One region of the Nonomuraea sp. CA-143628 genome, then DNA from elsewhere that is predicted to be linked to it. Evidence: riboswitches for the same ligand, from Rfam matches in the RefSeq annotation. Region 1 holds a riboswitch; each other region holds the start of a gene.
The links. Region 1 has a riboswitch for cobalamin ahead of ACQP2T_RS21570 (ribonucleoside-diphosphate reductase subunit alpha). Riboswitches for the same ligand answer to the same signal wherever they lie in the genome.
Positions count from the first base shown of each region.

Region 2: another riboswitch for cobalamin. It lies ahead of ACQP2T_RS28645 (CbtB domain-containing protein); the one in region 1 lies ahead of ACQP2T_RS21570 (ribonucleoside-diphosphate reductase subunit alpha).
Region 3: another riboswitch for cobalamin. It lies ahead of cobN (cobaltochelatase subunit CobN); the one in region 1 lies ahead of ACQP2T_RS21570 (ribonucleoside-diphosphate reductase subunit alpha).

Region 1 is NZ_CP192072.1:4,674,158-4,678,271, forward strand. It holds gene glmS (glutamine--fructose-6-phosphate transaminase (isomerizing)) at 1-567, shown strand, start outside; gene ACQP2T_RS21560 (SAM-dependent methyltransferase) at 680-1,408, shown strand; gene ACQP2T_RS21565 (tripartite tricarboxylate transporter substrate-binding protein) at 1,514-2,479, shown strand; cobalamin riboswitch at 2,484-2,677, shown strand; gene ACQP2T_RS21570 (ribonucleoside-diphosphate reductase subunit alpha) at 2,805-4,114, shown strand, end outside.
Region 2 is NZ_CP192072.1:6,266,900-6,271,013, forward strand. It holds gene ACQP2T_RS28630 (VWA domain-containing protein) at 1-772, opposite strand, end outside; gene ACQP2T_RS28635 (histidine phosphatase family protein) at 769-1,506, opposite strand; gene ACQP2T_RS28640 (CbtA family protein) at 1,513-2,262, opposite strand; gene ACQP2T_RS28645 (CbtB domain-containing protein) at 2,271-2,459, opposite strand; adenosylcobalamin (AdoCbl) riboswitch at 2,461-2,609, opposite strand; gene ACQP2T_RS28650 (M28 family peptidase) at 2,601-4,114, opposite strand, start outside.
Region 3 is NZ_CP192072.1:6,256,993-6,261,106, reverse strand. It holds gene cobN (cobaltochelatase subunit CobN) at 1-1,193, opposite strand, end outside; cobalamin riboswitch at 1,229-1,416, opposite strand; gene cobG (precorrin-3B synthase) at 1,445-2,749, shown strand; gene ACQP2T_RS28605 (precorrin-8X methylmutase) at 2,787-3,407, shown strand; gene ACQP2T_RS28600 (precorrin-2 C(20)-methyltransferase) at 3,413-4,114, shown strand, end outside.

The DNA of each region.
Region 1 (4,114 bases):
TTCGGCCGGGTGCACGACCTCTCGCCCGCCGACGGCCGCCGCGTCTGCGAGGGCCTGCGCAGGCTGCCCGGCCAGATCGAGGAGATCCTGACGCAGGGCGACAAGATCGCCGAGCTGGCGAAGAAGTACGCGAACTACCCGAGCATGATGTTCGTCGGCCGGGTCCGCGGTTATCCCGTGGCCCGCGAAGGCGCGCAGAAGCTCAAGGAGATCTCGTACGTCCACGCCGAGGCCTATCCGGCCAGCGAGCTCAAGCACGGGCCGCTCGCCCTCATCGGCCCGGAGATGCCGACGGTGGCGATCGTCCCCGACGACGAACTGCTCGACAAGAACCTCACCACCCTCGGCGAGATCCGCGCCCGCGGCGGCAAGGTGCTCATGGTGGGCCACCGCGAGCCCGACGCCAAGCTGGCCGACGACGTCATCGTGGTGCCGAAGAACGAGATCGAGCTGGACCCGATCCTGCTCACGATCCCGCTGCAGCTGCTGGCCTACCACGCCGCCGTGGCGCTCGAGCGCGATGTGGATAAGCCACGCAATTTGGCTAAGAGCGTTACAGTCGAGTAACTGCTACGACACGGCGGCCACAATAGGCACATAGCCCGTGATAAGCGGACCGGCAGGACTTAAGATCGAAACTGTGCCCGAGTTTCATGGTCAGACGCCAAATCTCGCACGAATGTACGATTACATGCTCGGCGGCACAGACAACTACGCCGTCGACCGCGAGGCGATCGACCGGCTTGCGGCGCTGATCCCGCAAGCCGTCCTGCTGGCGCGTGCCAACCGGGCCTTCCTCCAGCGCGCGGTCCGCCACCTGGCGGACGCGGGCGTGCGCCAGTTCCTCGATCTGGGCAGCGGGCTGCCGACCCAGGGCAACGTGCACGAGGTGGCGCCGGAGGCGAAAGTCGTCTACGTCGATCGCGACCCGGTCGTCGCCACCCACGCCAGGGCGCTGCTGGAGGAGGCGGGCCGGGCCGTCTTCGTCCAGGCCGATCTGCTCGACCCCGACGAGGTGCTGGCGCAGGCGGCCCGCTTCCTGGACCTGAACGAGCCGGTGGGCGTGCTGCTGGTCTCGATCCTGCACTTCATCCCGGACGCCCGCGACCCGGGCAAGATGGTGACCAGGCTGCGCGAGGCGGTGGCGCCCGGCAGCTACCTGGTGCTCACCCACGCGACCTCGCGGGGACGGTTCGACGAGGGCGCCACGCCGCTCCACCGGCCCACCTCGGCCGGGGCCGGTACCGACCGGACTCCAAGGGAGATTCGGGCGTTCTTCGGGGACTTCGAGCTGGTCGAGCCGGGCCTGGTGCACGCCCCCGACTGGCGTCCCGACCGGCCCAGGCTGGTCAGCGAGCCCTCGCTGCCGTCGTACCTGCTCGTCGGTGTGGGCGAGAAAACTTCATAGTTCTTCCCGACTTTTCGTGATCCCTCATAATGACGACCCAGATGTGTAACAGTGCGTTAAGCGTCAGTGACCTGGGGTAGTTATGGGGTGCGAGGGGGGGACGCCATGCGCCGACGGGGGTTCTTCGCGCTCGGCCTGGCGGTGGCGGCCTGCGCGACAGGATGTGGCACGGAGGGGAGTCTCGGCGGACGCGCCGTCAACGCGGCCGGCCTCTCGGGCCGGTTCGCGATCGTCCCCGGCGCCGGGCGCTGGGCCCGGGTCGCCAAGGCGCTCGTCAAAACCGCCCGCGACGCCGGTTTCCCGGTCTCCGGCACGCCGCCCGTCACCCGGATCACCGTCACCGGGCTGCCCGCGCTGGCCGCGACCGAGCTCAACAACGGGCTGTCGCTGCTCGACACCGCCACGCCGCTGGCCCGGCTCACCGGCCAGATCGAGGTGGTGGTGGTGCCCGCCCACTCCAAGTTCGCCACCTTCGACCAGTTCGGCGCGCAACTGGTCGCCCACCCCGACCGCACGCCGCTGACGGGCGGACCGCAGGGCGAGCCCGACCACCTGCTGTTCGGGCTGATCGCCAAGGGTCTTGGCGCCGACACCCGGCAGGTCGACTACACCGGTTTTCCCGGCAGCGAGGAGGCCGCGGCCGCGCTCCTCGGCGGCAAGGCCGCCGCGGCGACCGGCACGCTCGCGGACTGGCGCCACGCCATCGGCAAGGGCCAGGTCAGGGTGCTGGCCGTCTCCAGCGCGCGCCGGGTGGACGGCGTCGACGCGCCGAGCCTGCTGGAGTGCGGCGTGCGGGTCGACTTCGCCGACTGGTGCGCGGCCGTGGGGCCCGAGGAGATGTCCGACGACGGCAAGGCCGTCGCCATCCGGCTCTGCGACGAGGTCACGGAGTCCGCCGCCTGGCGGGCGGCCTGCCGGGCGGAGGGATGGACCTCGATCCCGCTCAGCGGCGACGACTTCGAACAGTGGCTGGCCTCGGAGATCGGCAGGACCAGGGCCGTGCTCCGCGATCTCGGCATGCTCGATACCGCTGACACAACATGCTGGGGTAGTTGCGCCAAGGGCCACTAGATGTAGGATTCTGCTCGTCGCTGGTTCGCCCCTCGGGGCGGAGCAAAAGGGAACCCGGTGCGATTCCGGGGCTGCCCCGCAGCGGTGAGCGGGAACGACCGCCGTCACGAGCACTGGGCATTTCCGGGAAGCGACGGCCAGTAGGAATTATCGACCATGCCCGCGAGCCCGAAGACCTGCCGGTGACGTTGGGGGAGCCAGCCGGCTCCGCCCATCGAAGTGTCCATGGCCTCGAGGGAGGGCCGGGGGCGTCGGCGGCCATGGAGTCCAGGGCCGCCGTGCTCTCACGCGCCCTCACGGGGATGAGCTCGCGAGGAGAGAGCACGTGACGCAGATCATTGAGGCCGATCACCAGCCGGCCACGGTCGATCGGCAGCCGACCACCGTCGACAGGCGGCTGGCGATCGAGGAGGCCGCCGCACGAGTGATCACCGATCCGGCCAACTCCCGGATCGCCGCCCGGCTCCTGGCCGAGGAGATCGCCGACGAGGCGGCCGGGCACGGCGTGCGGACCTTCTCCGAGTCCATCGCCGCCAGCCACGCCGCCGGGCTGCTCCAGGACTCGCTCGCCGCCTTCGTCGGCGCGCACGCCGCCGAGCTCGACGCGCTCGTCTCCGGCGAGGCGGACGACCGCTTCGAGTATTTCGGCTTGCGTACGGTCTACGACCGCTACCTGCTGCGGCACCCGCAGTCGCGGACGGTGCTCGAACGGCCGCAGCACTTCCTGCTCCGCGTGGCCTGCGGGCTGTCGGAGACGGTCGCCGAGGCCGCCGAGCTGTACGGTCTCATGTCCACGCTGTCGTACCTGCCGAGCTCGCCGACGCTGTTCAACTCCGGTTCGCGCCGCCCGCAGCTGTCGTCGTGCTTCCTGCTCGACTCGCCGCGTGACGAGCTGGAGTCGATCTACGACCGCTACGGGCAGGTGGCCAGGCTGTCGAAGTACGCCGGGGGCATCGGCATCGCTTGGACCCGGGTGCGCTCGCGCGGATCCCTCATCAAGGGCACCAACGGGCACTCCAACGGCATCGTGCCCTGGCTGCGTACGCTCGACTCCTCCGTCGCCGCCGTCAACCAGGGCGGGCGCCGCAAGGGCGCGGCCTGCGTCTACCTGGAGACCTGGCACGCCGACGTCGAGGAGTTCCTGGAACTGCGCGACAACACCGGCGAGGAGGCCCGGCGTACGCACAACCTCAACCTGGCCAACTGGGTGCCGGACGAGTTCATGCGGCGGGTGGAGGCCGACGAGGTCTGGTCGCTGTTCGACCCCAAGGAGGTCCCCGACCTCACCGACCTGTACGGGGAGGCGTTCACCCGCGCCTACCGCGCCTACGAGGCCGACGGCCGCTACACCCGGCAGCTGCCCGCCCGGACCCTCTACGGCCGGATGATGCGCACCCTCGCCCAGACCGGCAACGGCTGGATGACGTTCAAGGACGCCGCCAACCGCACCTCCAACCAGACGGCCCGGCCCGAGAACGTCATCCACCTGTCCAACCTGTGCACCGAGATCCTCGAGGTCACCAGCGACGGCGAGACGGCGGTGTGCAACCTCGGCTCGATCAACCTCGCCGCCCACCTGACCGGCGAGGGCGTCGACTGGGCCCGGCTGCGCACGACCGTCCGTACGGCGGTGCG
Region 2 (4,114 bases), 1.6 Mb from region 1:
CGTCGGGCAGCCGGACGCCGGACACCCGGCCGCGAGCCTGGGCGATCCTGGCCGCCAGTGCCGCTTCCTCGGCCGCCCACCGGGCCGCGAACTTCTCGCCGTCCGCGTCGAAGGCCAGCCGGCGTCGTACCACCTCGGCGCGCTCCACCGGATCCCTGGACGCCTTCACCTCCACCGTCAGCCCGAACCGGTCCAGCAACTGCGGCCGCAGCTCACCCTCCTCCGGGTTCATGGTCCCGACCAGCAGGAACCGGGCCGGATGCCGGACCGAGACCGACTCCCGCTCCACGTAGCACGTCCCCAGGGCCGCCGCGTCCAGCAGCAGGTCGACCAGGTGGTCGTGCAGCAGGTTCACCTCGTCCACGTACAGGACGCCGCGATGCGCGGCCGCCAGCAGGCCCGGCTCGAACGCCTTCACCCCCTCCGTCAGCGCCCGCTCCACGTCGAGCGAGCCGGCCAGGCGGTCCTCCGACGCGCCCACCGGCAGCTCCACCAACGCGGCCGGACGGCGGAGCCCTTGGGCGTCCGGCTCGTGCGGGCCATCCGGGCACTCGGCATCGGGCGCGGCCGGATCGCAGGCGAACCGGCAGCCGGGCACCACGTTCACCGGGGGCAACTGGGCGGCCAGCGCGCGCACGATGGTGGACTTGGCGGTGCCCTTCTCACCCCGTACCAGCACACCGCCCACCCGTGGCGAGACGGCGTTGAGCACCAGCGCCAGCTTCAGGTCGTCGAGCCCGACGACGGCGCTGAACGGATACGAGACGATCAAGACAGGACCTTCCGTACGTTCACGACAAGGATCTTCCGGTTAAGGATCTTCCGGTTGACGTGGGCGACCCGCCAGCCGCCTCGTGTGACGGTCAGCTCGGTGACGGACAGCGGCGCGAGATCGAAACGGGCGGCGCGCACCGGGTCCAGCCCCAGCGCGTGGCCGAGCGCCGCCCGGATGGCGCCCGCGTCGCAGACGGCGACCGCCTCGGGCTCCCCGCGTACCGAGTCGAGCCAGCCGGCCACCCGCGCCGCCAGCACGGCCAGGCTCTCCCCGCCGTGCGGCGCCGCGTCCGGATCCGCCAGCCAGCTCGCCAGCGCGTCCGGCTCCTCCCGCGCGACCCGCCCGTACGGCAGGCCGCGCCATCGGCCGTGATCCGCCTCGGCGAGCGCGGTGACCACGCACGGTTCCCAGCCGAGCGCGGCGGCGGTCTGCCGCGCCGCGACACTGGGAGCGACCCACGCCACCGACCCGGCCACCACCGCGCTGGCCACCGCTGAGTCGGCCGCCGCTGAGTCGGCCGCCACCGAACCGGCCGCCACCGAACCGGCCGCCACCGAACCGGCCGCCACCGACTCGGCCACGACCGAGGCGAGGCCATGGGCGCTGGCCAGGCCGTGTGCGCTGGCCAAGTCGTGCGCTCTGGCCAGGCTCGCCGCGTCGGCGTCCTCATCGGCCCCGGGAAAGCAGGCGGTCCGCATTCCCGGCGTACTGGCGTGCCGGACGAACAGCACGCCGGCTCAGCCCGGCGAGACGGCGGTCGCGGGTACGGCCGCCGCCCGCCGCGCCGCCCTGTCGCTCACCCACCCGAACAGCACACCGAAGGCCGTCCAGAAAACGAGCTGCGTCCCTAACGACACGAGCCTGAACTGCCACAGCAGCGTGGCGGGAAAACCCTCGGGCACCTCGTCCACGGTCGGCAGCAGCAGCCACGCGGCGACCACCGGGACCAGATACGCGACCCCGGCCGCGACCCACCGCGCCCATGGCCCGGCGGTCACCCGGCGCGCGGTCGCCACCGCGATCGCGATCGCGGCCAGCCCGACAAGGATCATCACGAAATAGAGGGCGGTCCGGCTGTTGATCGTTTCCGGGTCTCCGACAGCCGGCGGATTGGCCGGATATTTCACGAACGGTACGAGGATCATCGCCCCGAACGCCGACCCGGCGGCGGCGAGCGCCAGCCCGCCCTCCGACCGTGGACCGACCCGGCCCCGCAGACCCGCGTACACCAGGGCGAAGACCCCTCCCACGGCCAGCCCGTACAGGCCGGTGGCGAGGAAGAGCCCGGCCTTCTGGCCCGGCCTGCTGACCAGCTCCTCCTCGCCGAGATCGCCGTGGTCATGGCCAGGTTCCTGCGCGGCGTGCGCCTGTTCCAGTGCGATGGCACTGTCCACCTGCGGTTCCCCGAAGGCGAAGGCGAAGCCGCCCGCGATCAATCCGGCCAGCAGGCCCAGAAGCAGGCCCCTGACCAGCAGGGTGCGTACCATGCCGAGGTCTAGTGGCAGGGCACGCCGAGCAGGTGACGCCCGTCGTGCATGAGTTCGTGCAGGTACGCACCCGTCTGCGAGATGGCGCCGTTGTCCATCAGCACCAGGTAGGCGATCAGCAGCAGAACCGGTACGGCCAGCAACCACAGCCGCAGACGGGGGAACGGAATGACGGTAGGAGCGGACAGACCACTCATCAGTGCCTCCTCAGGGATGACGCGTCCCAACAAATGAGGTCACGGAGGTCCAAGCGACCTGGCTCCCGGGATCTACGTCCCGGATACAGTGGCGCGTCCGCACCGGCATCTCACCGGATTTCCCTTGGACAACCGTGAAATCTACCGGAACGTATCCTTTCCTCCCGTTCGCGTCAACACATCAAGAAAGTCAGAGGTTGGCGCGGTGAAGCGCGCACGGCTGGTGGCGGGTGCCACTCGCGGCGGGATGGAGCGCAGGTTGAAGGCGTATCGGGCGACGGAATCGGCGATGGCGTCCGCGTCCACGTCCAGCGCCGTGGCGTTGATGTTGGCGATGGTGTCGCACGCCTGGTGGTAGCAGGCGTCGTAGGCGACCCCGGCCGTCCCGCCGAACAGCGCCGCCTCCGCGGCCGTCTTGATCCCCTCGGCACCGGTGAAGATGCCGCCGGCCGGGATCCCGACCGCGATGAACGGCCCGTAGTCCGAACGCCCGTCGAAGTCCGTGCCCACCGTGGGCAGGCCACGGGAGCCGTAGAACGCCGCCAGCTGCTTCTCGATCTCGGCCGAACCGGGCGGACCGGCGGGGGAGCCGACGTTGTCGGAGTTGTCCCCGTCGTACAGCTTGTAGGCGTAGTTCGGCGAGCCCACCATGTCGAAGTTCAGATACACCCGGATGCGGTCCCGCTGCGCCTGCGACAACGACCCGACGTACTGATCGGAACCGAGCAGCCCGATCTCCTCGGCCGCCCAGAAGGCGAAGCGGACCTTGTTCTTGACCGGGTACAGCGCCATCTCCTCGGCGACCTCCAGGATCGCCGCGCTGCCCGAGCCGTTGTCGTTGATGCCGGGCCCCGCCGTCACGCTGTCGAGGTGCGCGCCCACCATGACGACGTCGCGCGGGTCGCCCAAGCGGGTCTCGGCGATCACGTTGTCCGTGCTGCCGAGCACGAGGTTGGCGTCGACCTTGAGGTGTACCGTCGCACCAGGCGTGCTCGCGAGCTCGTTGCCCACGGCGAAGTCGGCGAACACCATGGGGATCCCGCCCCGCCACTCGCCGATGTCCAGCGGGAACGCGTCGGTACGACCCGGCTGGCCCTCGTTGAAGATGATGAGCCCGGTCGCGCCCGCCGCGGCCGCGTTCTGCACCTTATTGACGAACGGGCAGGTGCCGCGCTGGACGAGCGCGATACGGCCGGTCACGAACCCGGCGAAGTCCGCCGCTTCGCAGCCGCTGGTCGAGGTCGGCGTCGGGGTGGGTGGCAGCGTGAGGTCCACACCCTGGACCTGCGCGGTCACCTCGCCCGGCGGGGAGGGCTGGAAGGTGAGGAAGTCCTCGTTCGGTACGTACGTCTTCGCGCTCGGCGCGGTGAGCGCCAGTGTCGGCGGGGCGTTCTCGGCCCAGCTCTCGACGAAGTTGATCGGCTGCCGCGTGACCTTGTATCCGGCCTTGCGCAGCTTGTTCGCCACGTAGTCGCGGGAGGCGTCGTAGCCGCTGGTGCCGGTCGCGCGGATGCCGCCATGGGCGGTGGCGATGGCCTGCAGGGCCTGCAGGTGCTTGGCGACGTTCGTCCCCTTGACCTGCTTGACCAGCAGCTTGGCGAAGACGTCGTCCAGGCCGCCGGCGTTGGCGGGCACGGCCATGGCGATGGTCACGG
Region 3 (4,114 bases), 1.6 Mb from region 1:
CCCGCGGCGATGAGCGCGTGGATGAGCGCGTCGCCGTCCTGCTCGGCCACGCCGGGGAAGCCCTCGCCCAGGTCGTAGCCCGCTTCGGCGAGCCTGGCCAGCAGCCGTACGGTGCTGGCGGGGGTGTCCAGGCCGACGGCGTTGCCGACGCGCGAGTGCTTGGTCGGGTACGCCGACAGCATCACCACCAGCCGCCGCCCGCCGGGCGGGGTGTGGCGCAGCAGCCCGTGGCGTACGGCGATGCCCGCCACCCGCGCGGCCCGCTCCGGGTCGGCGACATAGACGGTCAGCCCGTCCGGATCGACCTCCTTGAAGGAGAAGGGCACGGTGATGATCCGTCCGTCGAACTCGGGGATGGCCACCTGCGAGGCGGCGTCCAGCGGCGAGAGGCCGTCGTCGTTGTCCTCCCACGCCTGCCTGGACGAGGTCAGGCACAGGCCCTGCAGGATCGGCACGTCGAGCGCGGCCAGCGCGCCCACGTCCCACGCCTCGTCGTCCCCGCCCGCGCCCGCCGTCGCCGGACGCGAGCCGCCCGCCGCCAGCACGGTCACCACCAGCGCGTCGGCGGCCCGCAGGGTGTCCAGCAGCTCGGGTTCGGCGGTGCGCAACGAGGAGCAGAAAACCGGCAGCGCCTGCCCGCCCGCCTCCTCGACGGCGGCGCAGAGCGTCTCGACGAAGGCCGTGTTGCCCGCCATGTGGTGCGCCCGGTAGTAGAGCACTCCGATCACGGGCCCCTCGTGTGACCGTACCTGGCGTTCCAGCCGCCCCCAGGACGGCGTGGGCTCCGGCGGCGCGAACCCGCGCCCGGTCAGCAGGACGGTGTCGCACAGGAAGGCGTGCAGCTCGGTCAGGTTGGCGGGCCCGCCGTGCGCCAGGTACGCGTGCGCGTCGGCGCAGACGCCGCCGCTCACCGTGGACAACTCCATCAGCTCGGCGTCCGGCGCCTGCTCGCCGCCCAGCACCACGACCGGACGGGGCCCGGCCAGCAGGGCGTCGAGCCCCTCCTGCCAGGCGCGGCGGCCGCCGAGCAGCCGTGCGACGACCAGGTCGGCCCCCTCCAGCAGGCCGGGCAGATCGTCGGGGGCGAGCCGGGCGGGATTGCCCAGGCGGTAGGGGGCGCCGCAGGCACGCGCGCTCAGCAGGTCGGTGTCGGAGGTGGAGAGCAGCAGGACGGTACGGCTGTCGCCAGGCACGGCGCGATCCTCCCTCGGGGTCCTCGCCCCGGTCGTGGGTGTCGCGACGGCAGGAGTCTCCTGGCTCCCGGATCAGCGCTCACCCCGGCCTTCCCACCCGTTGCCGGGCAGTGGCCTGCGGTGGGGTTCGCTCCCCGGTCACAGTGGCGGGACCGCGCCGGATTCGCACCGGCTTCCTCCCTTTGCCATCGCCTACCCAGGAGCCTACGGCAGGATCAACCTCCACCAGAAGTGGCGTTACCATCCTCATCGTGTCCATAGCCGACTTTTCCGGACGGGTCCGGCCCGACGCCTGTCCGGGAGCGCTCCAGGTGCACGAGGCCGCCGACGGCCCGCTGGCCCGCGTCCGCCTGCCCGGCGGCGCGGTCTCCGGCGGGCAGCTCCGCGAGCTGGCGGCCTGCGCGGCGGAGCTGGGCTCCGGGGTGGTCGAGCTCACGTCGCGGGCGAACGTACAGGTGCGGGGTCTGCGCGAACCGGCCGCTTTCGCCGAACGGATCGCCGCCGCCGGGCTGCTGCCCTCGGCCGCGCACGAACGTGTACGCAACATCGTCGCCTCGCCGCTCGGCGGCCGCGGGCCCTCTGGTTTGGTGGACACGCAACCCCTGGTAGAGGCCCTGGACCTGGCTCTGTGCGCGCTTCCCCGGCTGGCCGAGCTGCCGGGGCGCTTCCTGTTCGCGCTGGACGACGGCACGGGTGACACGCGGCAGCTGGCCGCCGATGTCGCTCTCGTGCCTGCGGCGGCGGACGGTGACGCCTGGGCGACACCGCCCGACGGCGCGGTGACGGGCGGTGATGCCTGGGTGTCACTGCTGCTGGCGGGCGTGGACACCGGGCTTGTCGTGTCCCGTGACGCGGCGGTCGAGCAGATGATCGCCGCCGCCGAGGCGTTCCTCGACGAACGGGAGCGCGGGTTTTCCGATCGTGACCGGGGCGCGTGGCGGATCGCGGAGTTGGCGGACGGTCCTGCCCGGATCGCCGCCCACCTGGGCTCATCGGACAGTCCCGCCCATTTGGGCGTGGCGGATGACCGTGCGACGACCGCATCGGACGACTCCCCTGCCGGCTCGGCCCACCGCCCCGGACCTGTCGTTCAGCGGGACGGCCGCGTGGCGCTGGAGGCCGTGGTGCCGCTCGGGCGGCTGTCCGCCGCTCAGGTACGCGCTGTCGCCGACACCGCCGCCGACGGTGGAGCGGTTCCGGTGCGGCTGACGCCGTGGCGGACGGTCGTCCTGCTGGACCTGTCCCCCGCCGCGGCCGAGCGGGCGGTGCGGCAGCTGTCCGCGGCCGGGCTGGTGACCGATCCGGCCTCTCCCTGGGTCGGGGTGAGCGCCTGCACCGGACGTCCCGGCTGCGCCAAATCGCTGGCGGACGTGCAGGAGGACGTACGGCGGTGGGTGGCGACCCTGGACGCGCCCGCTGCGACGCCGGTGCACTGGGCCGGTTGCGAGCGGCGCTGCGGGCTGCCCCGCGGCCGGGTGACCCAGATGGTGGCCACCGCCGACGGCTACGAGGAACGGGTGGCCGCTGCTGATGAAGACGAGGAACGGCCGCGGTGATGGGGGCCGGCTTCGACCGATACGAGGAAAGGCAGCAGTGACCGACTACCTGCGCGACGGCGCCGAGATCTACCGGCGCTCGTTCGCGACCATCCGTGCCGAAGCCGACCTCACCGGGATGCCCCCGGATGTGGCCCAGGTGGCGGTGCGGATGATCCACGCGTGTGGCATGACCGACCTCGTCACCGACCTGGACTGGTCGCCTTCGGTGGTCGTCCGGGCCCGCGAGGCGCTTCGGCGCGGCGCGCCCGTGCTGTGCGACGCGCGGATGGTCGCCTCCGGCGTCACCAGGCGCAGGCTGCCCGCCGACAACGACGTGGTGTGCACCCTGGGCGAGCCAGGCGTGCCGGAGCTGGCCGAACGCCTCGGCACCACCCGCAGCGCCGCCGCCCTGGAGCTATGGCGCGACCGGCTGGACGGCGCCGTGGTGGCGATCGGCAACGCCCCGACCGCCCTGTTCCGGCTGCTCGAACTGGTCGCCGAAGGGGCCGGCAGACCGGCGGCGGTGCTCGGCGTGCCGGTCGGCTTCATCGGCGCGGCCGAGTCCAAGCGGGCCCTGGCCGACAGCGACCTGGAATACCTGGTGGTGCACGGACGCCGCGGCGGCAGTGCGATGACGGCGGCGGCGGTCAACGCCATCGCGAACGAGACGGAGTGACGGCGATGACGGGACGGCTGTACGGGGTCGGACTGGGCCCGGGAGACCCTGAGCTGGTCACGGTCAAGACGGCCCGGCTGATCGGCGAGGCGGACGTGATCGCTTACCACGCCGCCAGGCACGGCCGCAGCATCGCCCGCTCGATCGCGCTGCCGTACCTGCGGGAGGGACAGATCGAGGAGCTGCTGCTGTACCCGCTGACCACCGAGACCACCGACCACCCCGGCGGCTACCAGGGCGCGCTGGACGACTTCTACGCCGACTGCGCCGAACGGCTGGCCGCCCACCTGGACGCGGGCCGGACCGTGGTCGTGCTGAGCGAGGGCGACCCGCTGTTCTACGGCTCCTACATGCACATGCACAAGCGGCTGGCCCACCGCTATCCGACCGAGGTGGTGCCGGGCGTGACCTCGGTCAGCGCCGCCTCCGCCGTCCTGGGGCGGCCGCTGGTGGAGCGGGACGAGGTGCTGACCGTACTGCCCGGCACGCTGCCCGCCGAGGTGCTGGCCGAGCGGCTGCGCGGCACCGACTCGGCGGCGGTGCTGAAGCTGGGCAGGACGTTCGAGAAGGTCCGCGACGCCCTGGCCGAGGCCGGGCGGCTGGACGACGCCTGGTACGTCGAGCGCGCCACCATGGGCGCCGAACGCGTCGCGCCGCTCAAGGACGTGGACGCCGACGGCGTTCCGTACTTCTCGCTTGCCCTGCTC